Regions from separate parts of the Vibrio sp. Vf1514 genome, predicted to be linked through region 4. Evidence: predicted binding sites of a transcription regulator. Region 4 holds the regulator's gene; each other region holds the start of a gene.
The links. The regulator CRP, encoded in region 4, controls carbon source genes, mostly activating them, when cyclic AMP is high. The targets are predictions, from matches to a motif close to TGTGANNNNNNTCACA.

Region 1 (4,439 bases), 1.5 Mb from region 4:
TGAGCAAAAGCAGCAGGCGGAATTGATTCAAACGCTGACGCAATACGATCCAATTTCCGGCTTACTCAATCGTCCCACACTCATTCATTGTGTTCGCCGCCTGTTTCGTCATCAGTCCGAAGGGCTTGAATTTTCAGTCATCTACTTTAACGCGACCCGGCTCAAAGAGATTGATGAAGTGTATGGTCATGAACTCTACGATGCGTGCGTGCGCCACATCGCCGACAGTTTGAAGCGTTATTTTAGCCGCGAAGATGTAGGGCGGATCAGTGAACATGAGTTTATCGTCTGCTGCACTGGCCCGCTGAATCGCGTGGAGTCGATGGGCAGCCACATTCTGTCAGCGTATCGCGCGAAGATCAGTTTGGCGGAGATGGAGCTCGACCTTGGGCTCAAAGGGGCGTTGCTGCCGTCTTCCATCGATTTCGAGAACTTTGAAAATATCGTCCATTGTGGTTACTACACCGTCATGAATCGCTCGTTGTCGGTGGCACATTCGCTGAACGTCGTGACGCCAGAACAGTTTGAGCAAACCCAAGAAGTGCAGATCCTTAATCGCGACATCGTGGCTGCACTGAAAAATCGCGAAATCATTGCTCATTATCAACCGATTGTGAAAGCCGCATCCGGCCAGTTAGTTGGCTTTGAAGCCTTGGCGCGCTGGAAACATTCGCAATTTGGAATGGTGTCGCCTGCCGTGTTTGTGCCACTGGCCGAACAGCGAAAACTGATAGTGGAACTCGGCGAGCAAATTCTTGACCAAGCGTGTGCATTTTTGCAAACGTTTCAACAAGCGCAAGGCCACAACAAACAGATGGTGAGCATTCACGTCAACATCTCCAGCCCGCATTTTTATCACAGCAGTTTGGTTGATACGCTGCGCAACGTGATCGCGCAGTATCAACTTGAAGCCGGGCAATTGGTACTAGAGCTGACGGAAAGCATTCTGATGGGGGTTGAAGAAGAGACGCAGCAGCGCATGGATGCCATTAAAGCGCTTGGCGTTCAATTGGCGCTGGATGATTTTGGTACGGGTTACTCATCGTTCAGTTCGTTGTGTAATTTTCCACTGGATATTGTCAAACTGGACAAGTCGTACATCGATGGTTTAGACACCAATGAGAAAGCCAAATCGCTGATTCGCAATATCATCAACATGTCACAAGAACTCGGCTTAACCACGGTGGCCGAAGGGGTTGAGAACGCGTCACAGCTGAGAAAGCTCAACGTGTGGAACGTGGATGAAATTCAAGGCTATTACTTCTACAAACCGATGGATGCAGCGCTGGCGCTGGAAACGTTTCGTCATTGAAAGAGGGAACGTTGATGGGAAATGGCGAAGAAACGTCGGCAAAAAGGTAAGAGCGAAAAGAAAAAGCCAGACTGCGTCTGGCTTTTTCGTGGATATCATTCTTTGGGGCACCGAGCGTTACAGTGACAGATACGACAGTGGAATGTCCGGATTAATGGCTTCCAGTGTGGATTGGGTATCGGCCAAGTGACTGATGCTGCCTTCGGCCATTTCAGCCAGCGCGGCACTTTCGATGGTGTCGAATGTTTCACCCGCCATGCGCAATTGAATCAAGGCCACTTGCAATGGGGGCAAGCTTGGGTTGAACGCCGCATTTTCTGCGTACGCACCCAGATATTGCTGACCGCTGGTGGTTTGCAGCGCTACGCCGCTCAGGTTGGCGGTGTATGGCGCGTGGCTGCGGTTCAGGGCAACTAGTGCTTGCTGCACCAATGGTTCTTCATCGTCGCTGGTTTTGCCATGATTGACGTTGGCCATCAGCGCCGATTCAATGCCTAAATCTGCTGGGCCAAACGATTCTGGCAAGTAGTATTGCAACGACTTTTCTTCACGTTGTGGCAGTTGAATTGACAGCGTTTTCGATGTGTTCAATTCATTCATGAACTGACGGCAGTGACCACATGGGCTGTAGTTGACGGTAATGTCCGCCAAACCTTCTTCGCCCTTCATCCAAGCATGGCTGATGGCCGCTTGTTCAGCGTGAATAGTTTGACCCAGTTGCACCCCAGAAAACTCCATGTTGCCGCCGAAGTAGAGGCGACCCGACAGGCCACGCACGATGGCGCCGACATAAAACTTGGAGATAGGCACATAGGCGTAGGCCGCTGCCAAAGGAAGCAAAGTCACACGCAGATCAGCATCACTCATTTCCGAAATGGAAAGCAGTTGGTTGAACTGGTCGGGAGAAAGGGTAGCGTCAAAATCATCAGCCAAGGTGATCGGAGTCAGAAACTCTGCGATTGGCTTCGGCATGCCCGCTAGCGCCTGTTCAATACGGCTTTTCATAAAGAATCCTTAATAATGTATTGAACTTCATTTTAGGCAACCGATGCAGCTTTACTGAGATTTTTGTCACATAAATGAATGTAACGACATTTCAGTTTTCATAATTAGAGTGATATCACACATGTCATCGATTGCACAAGGCGAAAGAGTGAAGTCCGTCGATGATCGCGTCACGATCATCGACAGAGGCCACAAAGTTTCCATGAGTTTAGAGGGCGGAGAGCCAGATCGCGAATCCAAATAGGCTTGGTGCGAGAATCGAGGTGATGACGCCGCACAGCACCAACGCCAGAGAACTGAAGGCCGCATCGCGCGGGTCTCTTTCTGCGCAACTGGCGGTGCCCAATGCGTGGGACACGGTGCCCATCGTCAGGCCGCGAGCGATCGGGTGTGTCACGTTGAGCACTTTGTAAATGGGGTAGGCGAGAATCGCGCCAAACAGACCAACCATGAGTACCAGAATGGCGGCCACCGCTGGCTCACCGCCAAGGTTACTGGCGACTTCCATGGCAATCGGTGTGGTGACGGATTTGCCCATCAAGGCGGCGATCAAGCTGATTTCGGCTTTCATGCTCACCGCGATCAAGCTGGCGGTCAACATCGACATCACACTGCCCACGCCACAGGCCAGCATCACCAAACGCCAGTTGGCACGGATCTGAGGCAGTTGCTCATACAGCGGATAGGCGAGCGCCACCACGGCGGGTTGCAGCAAGTCGCTCAACCATTTGTTGTCGGCATAGTAGGTTTCAAACGGCACCTTCAGGTACATCAGCACCGGAATGATGATCGCGATACAAATCAGCAAAGGATTCAAGAACGGTGAATTGCCTTTCTTCGCCACCCAACGAGCGAAGAAGAAGACGATGAGGGTGACAATCAACCACATGATTTCTTACCTCGCTTGAGAAAACGATCCAAGCAGACACCAAGCGTGACGATCACCAAAGTGGTGCCGCCAATGGCGCTGGCAATGATGGTCCATGCGTTGGCGACCAACATATCAAAATGTGCCATCAAGCCCACACTGACCGGCACAAACAGCAGCACCATGTAGCGAATGAACAGATTGGCTCCGGGTTTGACCCATTCCACGGGAACGAGGCCACTTGCCAACAAGGAGAACAGAATCAGCATGCCGATGATGCTGCCGGGAACGGACACGCCGAGCCAGCTTTGCAGGTTCACACCGGCCAGTAGGCACAGGAAGATCAACCCGATTGAGACCACATATTGTGCGATGGTTTTTACCATGAGAATGTCAGCCGTAATTGCAATCAAATAAACTCAGAAACTAAGAGGCTAGCTTCTCTACGTATTGGTAAACGGATTTGAGAATCGCGATTTTCTTTTCATCACTTTCATGTTCATGCACCAGATTTTCCAGGTTCAGCATGTAATCGGGCAGATGCGTTTCGTAGTAATCGCGACAATGGTTCGCCCAGCGGCGTTGCTCTTCGTCGTCGAGCGTCCACGGGAAGTTGCGCGCGCGGTAACGAAACAGCAGAGGTTCAATGCGTTTGTCGCTGAACGTGATATCCAACTCGCCGAGCAGTTCAGGATTCGTGGAACGAATAATTTCCATCGCAGCTTTATCTGCAGGGGAGAAGAACCCGTCATAGAGCTGCGTATCCACATCGTTCGAGGCTTCAAATTCGCGCTCAATACTAAACAGCGCCGCCAGTTTTTCGCGAATATCGGGAGACTGACGAATGCGTGCCAAGTTGGCCAAGCACAGTTCGCGGTCGATGCCGATGGTGGCGGCATTTTCGGCGGTGAGCGTTTTCGCCGGGGCTAGAATCGGACACTTGTTGAGATGAACCAGCTTGACGGGCACAGGCAATTCATCCGGCGCTAAATCGTCATGACGAGTGTATAAACGCGCGTGCAGTGATTCCACATCCAAATCGAGCAGCGGCTGCGGGTTTTTGGCTAAATCCACCACAATGACCGCGTTTTGGTTGGTCGGGTGCCAAGCAATCGGCACAATCCAACTGGTGTATTGGCATTCACGGCCCAGCATGCCAGAGACATGCATCAGCGGCGTCATGTTGACAATATCAATCAGTTCATTGAGCTTGCGTTTATGACGCATCGAGAAGAAATACTCAAACAGCTTGGG
Region 2 (4,439 bases), 160 kb from region 4:
AGCGATAGGACCGTTTACTGCAGCGATCGCTTTCAGTACGCCTTTACCTAGGAAACGAGATTTGTCGCCATCACGCAGCTCAAGAGCTTCACGAGAACCAGTTGATGCACCTGATGGTGCAGCAGCCATACCTACGAAACCGCCTTCTAGGTGAACTTCAGCTTCAACAGTTGGGTTACCACGTGAGTCGATGATTTCACGACCTAGAACTTTAACGATCTTAGACATTAATGTTTCCTCTCATTGAATTTAAATGTCAAAACTAAACGGGTAGCCGCACAACGCAAGCCGCTACCCATATCCTTTTTTACTTCAATTCGCCGCGCTGGAACTGACCTGCAGCTTTCACAAAGCCTGCAAACAATGGGTGACCATCGCGAGGCGTTGATGTGAATTCTGGGTGGAATTGAGCCGCGACAAACCAAGGGTGAGCCGGGTTCTCAATCACTTCTACCAGTTTCTTATCAGCAGACAAACCAGACACTTTCAGACCTGCTTTTTCAATTTGTGGACGCAGGTTGTTGTTCACTTCGTAACGGTGACGGTGACGCTCGTGAATCGTAGCGCTGCCGTACAGTTCGTAAGCTTTTGAACCTTTCGCAAGGTGACACAGCTGTGAACCCAAACGCATGGTACCACCCAGATCTGACGCTTCAGTACGTTCTTCAACGTTACCTTGCTCGTCGACCCATTCGGTGATCAAGCCTACCACAGGGTATTTGGTGTCTTTGTTAAATTCTGTTGAATGTGCACCTTCCATACCCGCGACGTTGCGCGCGTATTCGATCAGTGCGACCTGCATACCTAAACAGATACCCAGGTAAGGAATGTTGTTTTCACGTGCGTATTGCGCTGCACGAATCTTCCCTTCGATACCACGATCGCCAAAGCCACCTGGTACTAAAATCGCATCAAGACCCTCAAGGATATCAGCACCTTTGGTCTCAACATCTTGAGAATCGATGTATTTAATGGTCACGCTCAGGCGGTTTTTCAGGCCTGCGTGTTTCAACGCTTCGTTCACCGATTTGTACGCATCCGGCAGTTCGATGTACTTACCGACCATACCAATCGTGACTTCACCGGTTGGGTTCGCTTCTTCGTAGATCACCTGTTCCCATTCAGACAGGTCCGCTTCTGGCGCGCTGATACCAAAACGAGTACACACCAGATCATCTAGACCTTGAGAACGGATCAGTTGAGGAATCTTGTAGATCGAATCCACGTCTTTCATGGAGATCACAGCTTTTTCAGCCACGTTACAGAACAGTGCGATTTTCTTACGTTCGTTGGCAGGGATCATGCGATCGCTACGGCAAACCAAGATATCAGGCTGAATACCGATAGACAGTAGTTCTTTCACCGAGTGCTGTGTTGGCTTCGTTTTCACTTCGCCTGCTGCAGCGAGGTAAGGAACCAGCGTCAGGTGCATGAACATCGCGTTTTCGCGGCCCACTTCGATCGCAAGCTGACGAATTGCTTCCATGAATGGCAGTGACTCGATGTCACCGACCGTACCGCCAACTTCAACGATGGCGATATCGTGGCCTTCAGAGCCAGCAATGACACGATCTTTGATCGCGTTTGTAATATGAGGGATAACCTGAATGGTTGCACCCAGGTAGTCGCCACGGCGTTCTTTACGTAGAACGTCAGCGTAAACACGACCTGCAGTGAAGTTGTTGCGCTTGGTCATTTTGGTACGAATGAAACGCTCGTAGTGACCAAGGTCTAGGTCAGTTTCCGCGCCATCTTCCGTAACGAACACTTCACCGTGTTGAGTTGGGCTCATTGTGCCTGGGTCAACGTTGATGTAAGGGTCAAGCTTCATCATGGTCACTTTAAGACCACGAGCTTCTAAAATCGCTGCAAGAGATGCTGCTGCAATACCTTTACCTAGAGAGGATACAACCCCGCCAGTAACAAAAATATAATTTGTCGTCATGTTTAACCTGAAATTGGTTGAATGAGGGAAATGGATTTCTTCTGGACGGGACGAAACTATACCAGAACCCATTTATCGCCACAACGTGAAATCTATCACACTCAGTTTTTTATTTTTTGCTTCAAATCAAAGTGAAGTTCAGGGATTTCCATTCGTTTTTATTTCACTTCCTGCGGAAGGACAACGCAACACCCTGCAAACGCCGCTACTGCGCCTTTTCTTGGCGTTTGACGGTCTCCCACATCGCATCGAGCTCTGGCAAAGAAAAGTGTTGCAGATGTTTACCTTGCGCATGAACCTGGGCTTCCACCCCTTGAAAACGACGCACAAACTTGTGATTGGCCTTCATCAGCGCCACTTCCGGATCCTTGCCCAAATGGCGCACTAAATTGACGGTCGCAAACAGCAGATCACCCAGCTCTTCTTCCACTTTCTGTTCATCCACATCGACCTGTAGCACTTCGGCCATCACTTCATCGATCTCTTCGTGAACTTTATCCACCACCGGCCCAAGCGTTTTCCAGTCAAAGCCGTATTTCGCGCACTTTTTCTGGATTTTATTGGCCTTGGATAACGCCGGTAATGAGTGTGGTATAGAGTCTAGAATACTTTGTTCGCTTTTGCCTGCCTTGGCTTTTTCTTTGGCTTTTTCCGCTTCCCAGTTGGCATTGAGCGCCGCTTCGTCGGCAAAGCTTGCGTCGCCAAACACGTGCGGATGACGGCGAGTGAGCTTCTCATTGACCGAATCCACCACATCACGAAACTCAAACAGTCCCTGCTCTTTGGCCAGTTGGCTGTAGAAAATCACCTGAAACAGCAAATCCCCCAACTCTTCCTGCAAATTCGGCCAATCTTGATTGTGAATGGCATCCACCACCTCAAACGTCTCTTCAATGGTGTGCGGCACAATGGTGTCGAAGGTTTGCTGTTGATCCCACGGACAGCCGGTTTGTGGATCGCGCAGGCTGGCCATGATGTGTTCAAGGTGTTCGATTGGATGAGGCATACGACAGATGTCCTTTTTCTAAAACCCGGTCTAAATATGAAAAAGGCGAGCAGATTATCCACTCGCCTTCAATTGATTGTGATTGGCTGCTTCGCTGATGGGCGCTTTAGGCCACCAGCACTTTAGCCAAGACGTTTCACCAGCATCACATCTTTGATCTGTTCGATGCGTTTCGAGACACGCTCAAACACTTCGACGCTGTTCACTTCCAGCTCAAAGTCCATGATGATGATTTGACGCTTGTAATCGCTGCGGCTCTTCATGGTGGTGACTTTCACTTTCTCGTTACTGAGCAAGGTGGTGATGTCTTTTAGCAGCCCCACCCGCTCCATCGCTTCGATGCGCAGCGTGATGTGGTAAGTGCCCACAAACCCTCGCCCCCATACGGTATCGATGATGCGTTCCGGCGCATGATGGCTCAGCTCTTCCAGCTGTTCACAGTCGCTGCGGTGCACGGAAATGCCACGCCCCTGTGTGATGTAGCCTTTGATTTCATCGCCCGGAATCGGCTGACAGCAGCGCGCTAAGTGGGTCATGAGGTTATCAACCCCTTCCACCACCACCGCGTCTTTGTGTGTGCGATGCGGCGCGCCAGCGGCTCTGTTTTCACCAACCTGAAGTTTTTCAAGCACCAGCTTGTCTTCTTCTTCGGCCGTTGGTTTGTTCACCAACGCATTGATGTGGTTGACGATTTGGTTGATACGCAGATCACCGCTACCCACACCGACATACAGTTCGTCGGCGGTGTTCACGTTAAATCGTTTCAGCGCGTAGGCTTCAGCGTCTTTGAGCGTGGCACCGATTTTCACCAGTTCCGCTTCCAGAATCTCACGACCCGCTTCGAGGTTTTTCTCGCGGCTCTGTTTGCGGAACCACGCGTTGATCTTGGCACGCGCACGGCCGGAATGCACAAAGCCCAGCGACGGGTTCAACCAGTCACGCGATGGGTTGGGTTCTTTGGCGGTGATAATTTCCACCTGATCGCCCATGCGCAGTTTGTGGGTGAATGGCACGATACGACCGCCCACTTTGGCCCCGATACAACGATGGCCCACTTCAGAGTGAATGTGGTAAGCGAAATCCAGTGGCGTCGCGCCCATCGGTAGATCGACCACATCACCGCGCGGCGTAAAGGCATACACGCGATCATCAAACACCTGACTGCGCAGTTCATCCAGCATTTCGCCAGAATCGGACATCTCTTCTTGCCAATCGAGCAGTTTACGCAACCACGTAATTTTCTCGTCGTAGCCACTACGGCCACTGCTGGCGCCTTCTTTGTATTTCCAGTGCGCCGCCACCCCCAGCTCCGACTCTTCGTGCATCTGCTTGGTGCGGATCTGAATCTCGATGGTCTTGCCTTCCGGCCCCAAAATCACCGTATGGATCGACTGATAGCCGTTGGGTTTCGGATTGGCCACGTAGTCGTCAAACTCACTTGGCAAGTGACGATATTTGGTGTGCACCACGCCCAGCGCCGCGTAACAA
Region 3 (4,439 bases), 310 kb from region 4:
TTTCACCCCTTCATGATGACTGATTTCTGACAAGCCGACTTCAAAGCTGCGATTAAGCAGGTTGTATGGGTTTTGAATTGAAACCATGCGTGGCAAGTCATGCTTTTCGGCCAAACGCAGGTAGGTCATTAAGCCCCACGGGGTTTCGTTGGAGACGCCGATGTAACGCACTTTCCCCATGCGCACTAAATCGCTGAGCGCTTCGAGCGTCTCAATCAGTGTGACTTCTTCTTGTTTGTCTGGGTACGGATAGTTGAGCTGACCAAAGGTATTGGTTTGACGCTGCGGCCAGTGCAATTGATACAAATCGATGTAGTCGGTTTTCAGCCGGCTGAGGCTGTCGTCGATCGCTTGGTGAATGTGGCGATGGTCGAGCGCCATATTGTCCCGAATGTAGGGCACATTGCGCGGGCCGGCGACTTTGGTCGCCAACACCACTTTTTCTCGCTTGCCGGATTTTTCTAACCAGTTGCCGATGAATGCTTCGGTTTTCCCTTGCGTTTCTGCTTTGGGAGGCACTGGGTACATTTCTGCGGTGTCGATAAAATTGATGCCGCGTTCGAGCGCGTAATCAAGCTGGCTGAACGCGTCTGCTTGTGTATTTTGTTCGCCAAACGTCATGGTGCCAAGGCACAGTTTGCTGATTTCAAGGCTCGAGTGAGGCAGTTTGGTGTATTGCATGGCACTTCCTTGTCTGCATTCGGAACACGCCACTTATAGCTTATTGAAACTAAAGCGGCTTTTGATATGAATTTCACTATAAGCGAAGAATTGGTGCAAAAGGAAATGAAATTTGTACGTCGGCAGCAGCGGCTGGAGGAACTTGAGCTCTGTGGCGGCTCGTCTACACTGAGGGAAACGGAGGTGAATGATGCACAAACAACAACTGACGAAGTGGCTGCACAGCCCGCATAAACCTGGCTTTGAGCCGCCGAAAGTGTATGTGATTGGGTGCGCTGATGCGACTCATTATACGTTGGGGGTCGAGGTGAAACATCGTGTGGAACCGCTGCTTGATCGCGGGGAGCCGTTGCATTTTTCATCCCTGCATGCCGCCAAAGATCAACTCTCCCAACTGGGGCTGACCCACGCCTATTTACGCATGAGCTGCGCGTATGAAGAGTGTGGGATCGCCGGCGGCCAGAAATACAGCGATATTCCGCTGCCTATCAGCAAGCATTAAGAGTCAAGCGTAGTAAGTTGCCAAAATTCGTGCGGTAAACTGAGTCCGTAAATAAAAGCCGCGCGGTAGCGTTTGGATTGGGCGGCCATTGGCGCCATAGGCTTCAGTTTTTACGCGGCCGTTGGCGGCTTTCGGGCGCAGTTGCAACACTTCGCCGTGGCGCGCGCTGATTTCCGAAATCTTGCCCAGCACAATGAATTCCATCAACTCTTCCCAATCGGCTTTGAGCTGCGCTTCCTCTTCGGGAGACGGACTCCAGATCAGCGGCGAGCCAACGCGGCGCTGCGCCAGCGGGATTTCTCGTTCACCTTCGACCGGAATCCACAATACGCGAGACAATTTATTGCGCACGTGGCTTTGCTCCCACGTGAGGCCATGCACGCCAGTGAGTGGCGCGACACAGACAAACGTGGTTTCCAAGGGCTTGCCGTTGTATCCGATGGGAATGCTTTTGAGTTCAATGCCCAACGATTCGAAATCTTGTTGCGGTTTACTGCCTGCGGTGGCGCCTAAATGCCATTCCAGCAATTGGCCAACCCAGCCTTTATCTTTGCGCAGATCCGGTGGCACTGTCATCTGTGCCTCTTGAGCGAGCTCGGCAAACGAGACGCCGGCAATGTGCTGCGCCCGTTCTAGCAGTTCCTGTTCGGTTTGTGGTTCTGGTTTCATAAAAAGCGCTGTGGTCAAAAAGGCGATTGTAGCAAATTTTCGGCGTACGCGGATCGTGGAGAAATAATGATCAACGTGTGCAAAAGATCATCTTTTTGCTAGTTATCCACAGGTGGCTCAGGGCTACAAATGAGATTAATGTGACATGTATGCATAAACAGGGGTTTCCGGTTGAATCGCGACCGGGATGACGGCGAAAAAAAGCGCATTTTGACGCGGTGGTGTGGATAACAGCGGAATTGGTGGATCTTTGAGCGTTTTTTGAGTTTGAATGATCTTTTCTTATTTTACGTCTAGCTTGATTGAATTACATGTTTTTTACTTCATGAATTATAAGGGAAAATTATTGGTTTTGTGTTTGGTTTTTGAAGTGGGACATTGTGGGTTTGATGGCTTTTTTACACAGTCCACTGTCTTCTGCACATGGTTATTCACAGAAAACGTGAATAAATGTGGGCTATCTCTCACTCTGCTGTTGATAAGTTTTAATTTGAACAAAACTTATTCAATTTGCAGGTCGCAAGCAATAAATTTCGTGTGAATCACATTAGTAAGTTTGCTCCCGTTGGGGATATGTGGAAAAATCAAAGCAATTAAGATTTTACTAGAGGTTTGCCAGTGATAGATGGCGATGGTTACCGACTCAATGTGGGTATTGTGATTTGTAACAACCATGGTCAGGTATTCTGGGCGAAACGATACGGGCAACACTCATGGCAATTCCCGCAAGGTGGAATAGATGAGGGTGAAACTCCTGAGCAAGCGATGTTTCGGGAGCTTTACGAAGAGGTTGGCTTAACGAAAAAGGACGTCAAAATCATTGCGACCAGTCGGCATTGGCTTCGATACAAGCTGCCAAAACGTTTGGTTCGATGGGATTCGCAGCCTGTCTGTATTGGACAAAAACAGAAATGGTTCCTACTGCGTTTGGAATGTGATGAATCAAGAATCAACATGCAGCGTGGTAGCACCCCTGAATTTGATGGTTGGCGCTGGGTGAGTTATTGGTATCCGGTGAGACAAGTGGTCTCTTTTAAGCGTGATGTGTATCGTCGGGCGATGAAAGAATTTGCGTCATTGGCGATGCCGTTTAAAGAACGTAAAGTGAAAGGTAAGCGCAAAAATCGAAGAGGATAGAGATGCTCTCTCAGCTAAGGGATATAGTTGAACAGGTTTCAAAAGTTGAAGACGTTTACCAAGCGTTGGATATTTTTGTAAAACAGACATGCAGTGCGATGAGCACTGAGTGTTGTACTGTCTATTTAGCAAATGAAGAGATGCATCGTCTGGAGTTGATGGCGACCCAAGGCTTGAAATTCAAAGGCGATAAAATCCTCATTGATTTTGATGAAGGTCTGGTTGGGTTGGTGAAGCGTTCTGCCGAGCCAATCAACCTCGCTGAAGCGTCGAAGCATCCCAACTTTAAATACTTCAAACAGCTGGGCGAAGAGGTTTACAACTCGTTCCTCGGCACACCGATTATCTACCGCAAACAAGTGTTGGGCGTTTTGGTTGTCCAACAGAAATCTCCTCGTCTGTTTAGCGAGATGGAAGTCTCGTTTCTCGTCACGCTCGCGGCTCAGCTGGCGGTGATCGTCGCGCATGCGCGAACGCAAGGCCATTGGCTGCTGACCAAAAAACAGCAAGCGATCAGTGGGATTCCGGCGTCTCCCGGTGTCGCCATTGGCGAGTTATGGTGGGATGACTCCCAACCACAGCTTGCAGAAGTGTATCCGGCGTCAACGCTGGATGTCGATCGCGAACAGGAATGGCTGACGCGTGCCATTGAAAGCGCGCTGAGCGATTTTCGGAAGATGCGTAAAAAGCTCGACAGCGAAATCAACAAAGAAGCGCTGGCGATCTTTGACCTCTTTACGCACCTCTTGAACGACCCGATGCTGCGCAAAGATCTCAAGGTGCAAATTCAAAAAGGCGATCGCGCCGACTGGGCGCTGCGTCAGGTGGTCGAAACCTATTCCAACCGGTTTGCCCGCATGTCGGATGCCTATCTGCGAGAACGGGCACAAGATGTTCGTGAACTGGGACAACGTCTGCTTTATTTCCTCTACAACACTGAACACGAACAGCAACAGCTTGATAAACCGATTATTTTGGTGGTGCGAGAGCTGACCGCGTCTATTCTGGCGGCGCTGCCCAAAGATAAGTTGTTGGCCGTTGTGTCGCTCGAAGGGGCGGCGAACTCGCATGCAGCGATTTTATCGCGCGCGCTGGGCATTCCCGCCATCATGGGCGTGTCGGTGAACCTCAAACAGATCAATGGCAAGAAAGGCATTGTTGATGGCTACAGTGGCAAGCTCTTTATTTCGCCGGCCAAACAGGTGCTGTCTGAGTATCGCGCGCTCGCCAATGAAGAGCGCGAGCTGTCGAAAATGGTCAACGAGGCGATCTCGGAGCCTGCGTTTACGCAAGATGGGCAACGAATCGAATTGCTGCTCAATGCCGGTTTGAGCGCCGACACCAACATTGCCATCAACCAAGGCGTGGATGGGGTGGGGTTGTACCGGACCGAAATCTCGTTTCTATTGCAGCACCGTTTCCCGTCAGAAGAAGAGCAGATTCAACTGTA
Region 4 (4,439 bases):
TGGGCGGCAACAACCCGATGGTGATCTCCGATCAATATGGTGATTTGGATGCCACCGTGTACACCATCATTCAATCGGCGTTTATCAGCGCCGGTCAACGCTGTACCTGTGCACGCCGCTTGTACGTGCCGCATGGCGACAAGGGCGATACGCTGATCACACGTCTGGTGGAAGCCACTCAGAAGCTGCGCATCGACCAACCTTTTGCAGAGCCTGCACCGTTTATGGGGCCACAAATCTCCAAAGCGGCCGCAGACGTGATTCTCAATGCGCAGGCAAACTTACAGTCGCTGGGCGGTGAAATTTTGTTGGAAGCGCGCGGTCTGCAAGCGGCGTTTGTCACGCCGGGCATCATCGATGTCACGCCGATTGCCGAGCTACCAGATGACGAATACTTTGGCCCGCTGCTACAAGTGGTGCGTTACGAAACGCTGGCCGAGGCGGTTGAATTGGCCAATGACACCCAGTTTGGTCTGTCGGCGGGTCTGGTCACCACTGATGACCGCGAGTGGGAATACTTTGTGGACCACATTCGCGCTGGCATTGTGAACCGCAACCGTCAGCTGACAGGCGCAAGTGGCGATGCGCCATTTGGTGGCCCGGGCGCGTCGGGCAACCTGCGTCCAAGCGCGTTCTACGCGGCGGACTACTGCGCGTATCCGATGGCGTCGATGGAAGGTTCGGCCACTGAATTGCCAGCCACGTTGAGCCCGGGTATCGAACTGTAATTGATGATTTAGCTTACGTCACAGGCTGAAGGCTACCCGGTCCTTCTCGGGCTTCGGATCGGGTAGCCACTTTTTACCAGAACAACAATAAATCGGTATCGTCGCCCCAAGTCGTGAGTAGTCACTTGGGCAATAGAATCCAATCACCCAGGTTGCTTGCAGAGCAGCGCAGACAAGGAGGCGTTATGACGCCAGCAGTTCTTTTTGAATCCCTATGGAATGACTACATTCGACGCCTTTGTCCGTCGGCCGACAAGGTGCATCAACTGCTTCAGGAAGACGAAGTGTTGATCAACGACCACATCGCCCTGCGCACCTTTAATATCGCGCCGTTGGGGCTGGAAACACTGGCTAAACCGTTTCTGGCATTGGGCTACACGCCGTGCGGTGATTACGTGTTTGAAAGCAAAAAGCTGGTGGCAAAACATTTTGAGCATCCAGACCCGCTGCAACCGAAAGTCTTCATCAGTGAACTGAAAGTGGAAGCGTGCTCGCTTGAGCTGCAATCGATTGTGGCGAAGTTGGCGGCGCAAGTGGATGTGACGCAACTTCAGCACGCGGCATTCCTCTACGGTGGCCGCTTGTGGGATCTGAGTTACGCTGATTATCTGCAACTGGCGAAAGAGAGCGAATACGCGGCTTGGTTGGCAGCACATGGTTACGGTGCTAACCACTTTACCGTGAGCGTGAATCAGTTGAAGACGCTGGATGAAGTGAAACAGGTGAACGATCACCTACGCAGCGCAGGCTTCACCATCAATGAATCTGGCGGCGAAGTGAAGGGCTCACCCGACGTGCTGCTGGAGCAGTCATCGACCATGGCGGATAAAGTGCCAGTGAGTTTCCTTGAAGGCAGCGAGATCATTCCGGGGGGCTTTTATGAGTTTGCCAAGCGTTACCCCATGGCCAACGGTGAACTCTACACCGGGTTTGTCGCGGCATCAGCCGATAAGATTTTTGAAAGCACCGACAGCAAATAACCACGGCACGTTGACCGTAATCGACACAAATAAAAAGCCACCGCGAAGGTGGCTTTTCTGTGTAATGCTGTTGCGACGTCGATTAACGAGTGCCGTACACCACGATGGTTTTACCGTGTGCAGAAATCAAGTTCTGCTCTTCCAGCATCTTCAGGATGCGGCCCACGGTTTCACGTGAACAGCCAACGATTTGACCGATCTCTTGACGAGTGATCTTAATCTGCATGCCGTCTGGGTGAGTCATCGCGTCGGGTTGTTTCGCCAAGTTCAGTAGGGTCTGTGCAATACGACCGGTTACGTCTAAGAACGCCAAGTCACCCACTTTTTGGCTGGTCACTTGCAGACGGCGAGCCATCTGACCAGACAGGCGCATCAGGATGTCCGGGTTAACCTGAATCAGCTGACGGAATTTCTTAAATGAAATTTCCGCTACTTCACAAGGAGATTTTGCACGAACCCAGGCAGTACGCTCCTGACCTTCTTCAAACAAGCCAAGCTCACCGATGAAGTCACCTTGGTTGAGGTAAGACAGAATCATCTCCTTACCTTCTTCATCTTTGATCAGTACCGCTACAGAACCTTTGACGATGTAGTACAACGTTTCTGCTTTCTCGCCCGCGTGAATCAGCGTGCTTTTTGAAGGGTACTTATGAATGTGACAATGTGAAAGAAACCACTCTAGTGTTGGGTCGGTTTGAGGTTTACCTAGAACCATAATATCTCACTTCCTCTGCAGGGTACGCTTGCTGCTATCCATATTTTAGCGAAGCCTTATTTTGGATTCTCTAGAATAAGAGGACTTTCTTGTTGCTGCAAGTTATCTTGTGTTTCGGTATGGAATAGTATCCTTTTTCCCAAACGATTTCTTGATTTTAATCGTGTCGGGGGACGGATAAACTACGCAAAATTGTGCACATGATCACGGTATGAAAAGTAATCGACACAGTGACGGTATGATTAGCCAATTTTCCCTGACTCTATCAGCTGTTGCAGGAGCGGTCTGACGATCAGCTCCATGGCAAAGCCCATTTTCCCCCCCGGTACCACAATGGTGTTGTGGCGCGACATGAACGAGCCATCAATCATCGCCAGCAAGTAGGGGTAGTCGACGTTTTTAATGCCGCGCAGGCGAATGACGACAAAGCTTTCATCCAAACTGGGAATGCCTTTCGCATTGAGCGGGTTGGAAGTATCGACGGTGGGGACGCGCTGAAAGTTGATGTGGGTGCGGGAGAATTGCGGCGTGATGTAATTGAGGTAATCGTCCATCGAGCGCACGATCGAATCCATCACCGCTTCTCGAGAATGGCCGCGATCGCGCGTGTCACGCACGTATTTTTGAATCCATTCCAAGTTCACAATCGGCACCATGCCAATCAGAAAATCGACGTGTTGTGCGACGTTGACTTCGCCATCGACCACCCCGCCGTGCAGCCCTTCGTAAAACAGCACATCGGAGTTTTCTGGCAATTGCTGCCAAGGCGTAAAGGTGCCCGGCATCTGATTGTACGGCACGGCTTCGTCAAAGGAGTGAAGATAGCGTCTGACCTGACCGGTGCCTGATTTCCCAAACTGACGGAAGAAGTCTTCCAGCGCGGTAAAGTCGTTGGCTTGCGGCCCAAAATAGCTGATGTGACGACCTTGCTCGCGCGCTTTGCGAATCTCGACGTCCATCTCTGGGCGAGTAAAGCGGTGAAAGCTATCGCCTTCCACCCACGCGGGTTTGATGTCCATCATATTGAACATCTTGCGAAATGCTTCTGAGGTCGTGGTTGTGCCGGCGCCCGACGAACCGGTGACGGCGATAATAGGGTGTTTCGCTGACATGACAAACCTTGTCTCTGAGTCCATAAAATCGGGCTGTTTCAACACAGCCCAAGTCGAATCACTATAGCACGGAAAAGATGACTGTCGTCATCCGTTAGCGTTGATTGACTTTGATATCAACGGTTTCATGTAATTCTGAATAGACGATCACGGCCTCGCCAGACTGCAATTGTGCCTTCACTTGATCGACTTTTTCTTGCAGCGAAATCTCGACTTCGCCGTAATCGGTGCCTTCGCGTAACACGAATTCACGAATCAGACTGTCGAGTGTATCCGGCGCGATTTGCTGCCACGGAACGATCATAAATACCTCTTGCTTTTATGTTCGTGGTTGAATGCCCAAGTATAACGCCTTCGAGGGAAGGCGTCAGTGCCAAGCGAGTCAGTGCAGATCAGATGCTGTCGCGCAGGCTTGCGTAGTAAGCGGGCAGGGATTGTTCGAGCCAGAAGGTCGGTTTGAGTAGCGAGCCACTAAGGAAGCCCACATGGCCGCCTTGATCAAACAAGCGATAATCGATGTTTTCCGGCAGGACAAATTTGGGGATCACGGCATCGGTCATAAATGGATCGTCTTTGGCGTGGATGATTTGCGTGGGCACGCGAATGTCTTTGAGTTTGTGGATGCCTGAGCAGCGCTGATAGTAATCCTGCGCGTCTTTGAATCCGTGCAGGGGCGCGGTGATCAGATCATCAAACTCTTGCAAGCGCGTGACGCGTTTGATGTTGTGATACGACAGCCCCAATTCACCTTTCAGCAACTGATGTTTGCGCAGCGCATTTTGTTTGAGCGACGAGAGCAAATAGGTGCGATAGAGTTTGGAAAACCCGTGTTCGATACGCTCCGAACAGGCGGCGAGATCCAGCGGCGCAGAGACCACGGTTGCGGCACTAACGATGGGATCGT

Region 1: a site for CRP is predicted at 2,373-2,388, ahead of cdd (cytidine deaminase). Genes of this name have one in related genera too.
Region 2: a site for CRP is predicted at 2,030-2,045, ahead of ACS18Q_RS12495 (CTP synthase). Genes of this name have one in related genera too.
Region 3: a site for CRP is predicted at 2,304-2,319, ahead of rppH (RNA pyrophosphohydrolase). Genes of this name have one in related genera too.

What each region holds. Positions count from the first base shown of each region.
Region 1 covers NZ_CP197267.1:1,322,973-1,327,411, forward strand. Annotated here, with positions in the region: gene ACS18Q_RS06140 (bifunctional diguanylate cyclase/phosphodiesterase) at 1-1,312, shown strand, start outside; gene cdd (cytidine deaminase) at 1,430-2,317, opposite strand; gene ACS18Q_RS06150 (LrgB family protein) at 2,526-3,206, opposite strand; gene ACS18Q_RS06155 (CidA/LrgA family protein) at 3,197-3,571, opposite strand; gene sbcB (exodeoxyribonuclease I) at 3,612-4,439, opposite strand, start outside.
Region 2 covers NZ_CP197267.1:2,706,984-2,711,422, forward strand. Annotated here, with positions in the region: gene eno (phosphopyruvate hydratase) at 1-228, opposite strand, end outside; gene ACS18Q_RS12495 (CTP synthase) at 308-1,945, opposite strand; gene mazG (nucleoside triphosphate pyrophosphohydrolase) at 2,151-2,951, opposite strand; gene relA (GTP diphosphokinase) at 3,074-4,439, opposite strand, start outside.
Region 3 covers NZ_CP197267.1:2,558,203-2,562,641, reverse strand. Annotated here, with positions in the region: gene ACS18Q_RS11905 (NADP(H)-dependent aldo-keto reductase) at 1-681, opposite strand, end outside; gene ACS18Q_RS11900 (DUF6482 family protein) at 869-1,183, shown strand; gene mutH (DNA mismatch repair endonuclease MutH) at 1,187-1,852, opposite strand; gene rppH (RNA pyrophosphohydrolase) at 2,471-2,989, shown strand; gene ptsP (phosphoenolpyruvate--protein phosphotransferase) at 2,992-4,439, shown strand, end outside.
Region 4 covers NZ_CP197267.1:2,863,807-2,868,245, reverse strand. Annotated here, with positions in the region: gene astD (succinylglutamate-semialdehyde dehydrogenase) at 1-728, shown strand, start outside; gene ACS18Q_RS13335 (DUF1338 domain-containing protein) at 914-1,708, shown strand; gene crp (cAMP-activated global transcriptional regulator CRP) at 1,791-2,423, opposite strand; gene ACS18Q_RS13325 (phosphoribulokinase) at 2,666-3,535, opposite strand; gene ACS18Q_RS13320 (YheU family protein) at 3,630-3,839, opposite strand; gene ACS18Q_RS13315 (hydrolase) at 3,928-4,439, opposite strand, start outside.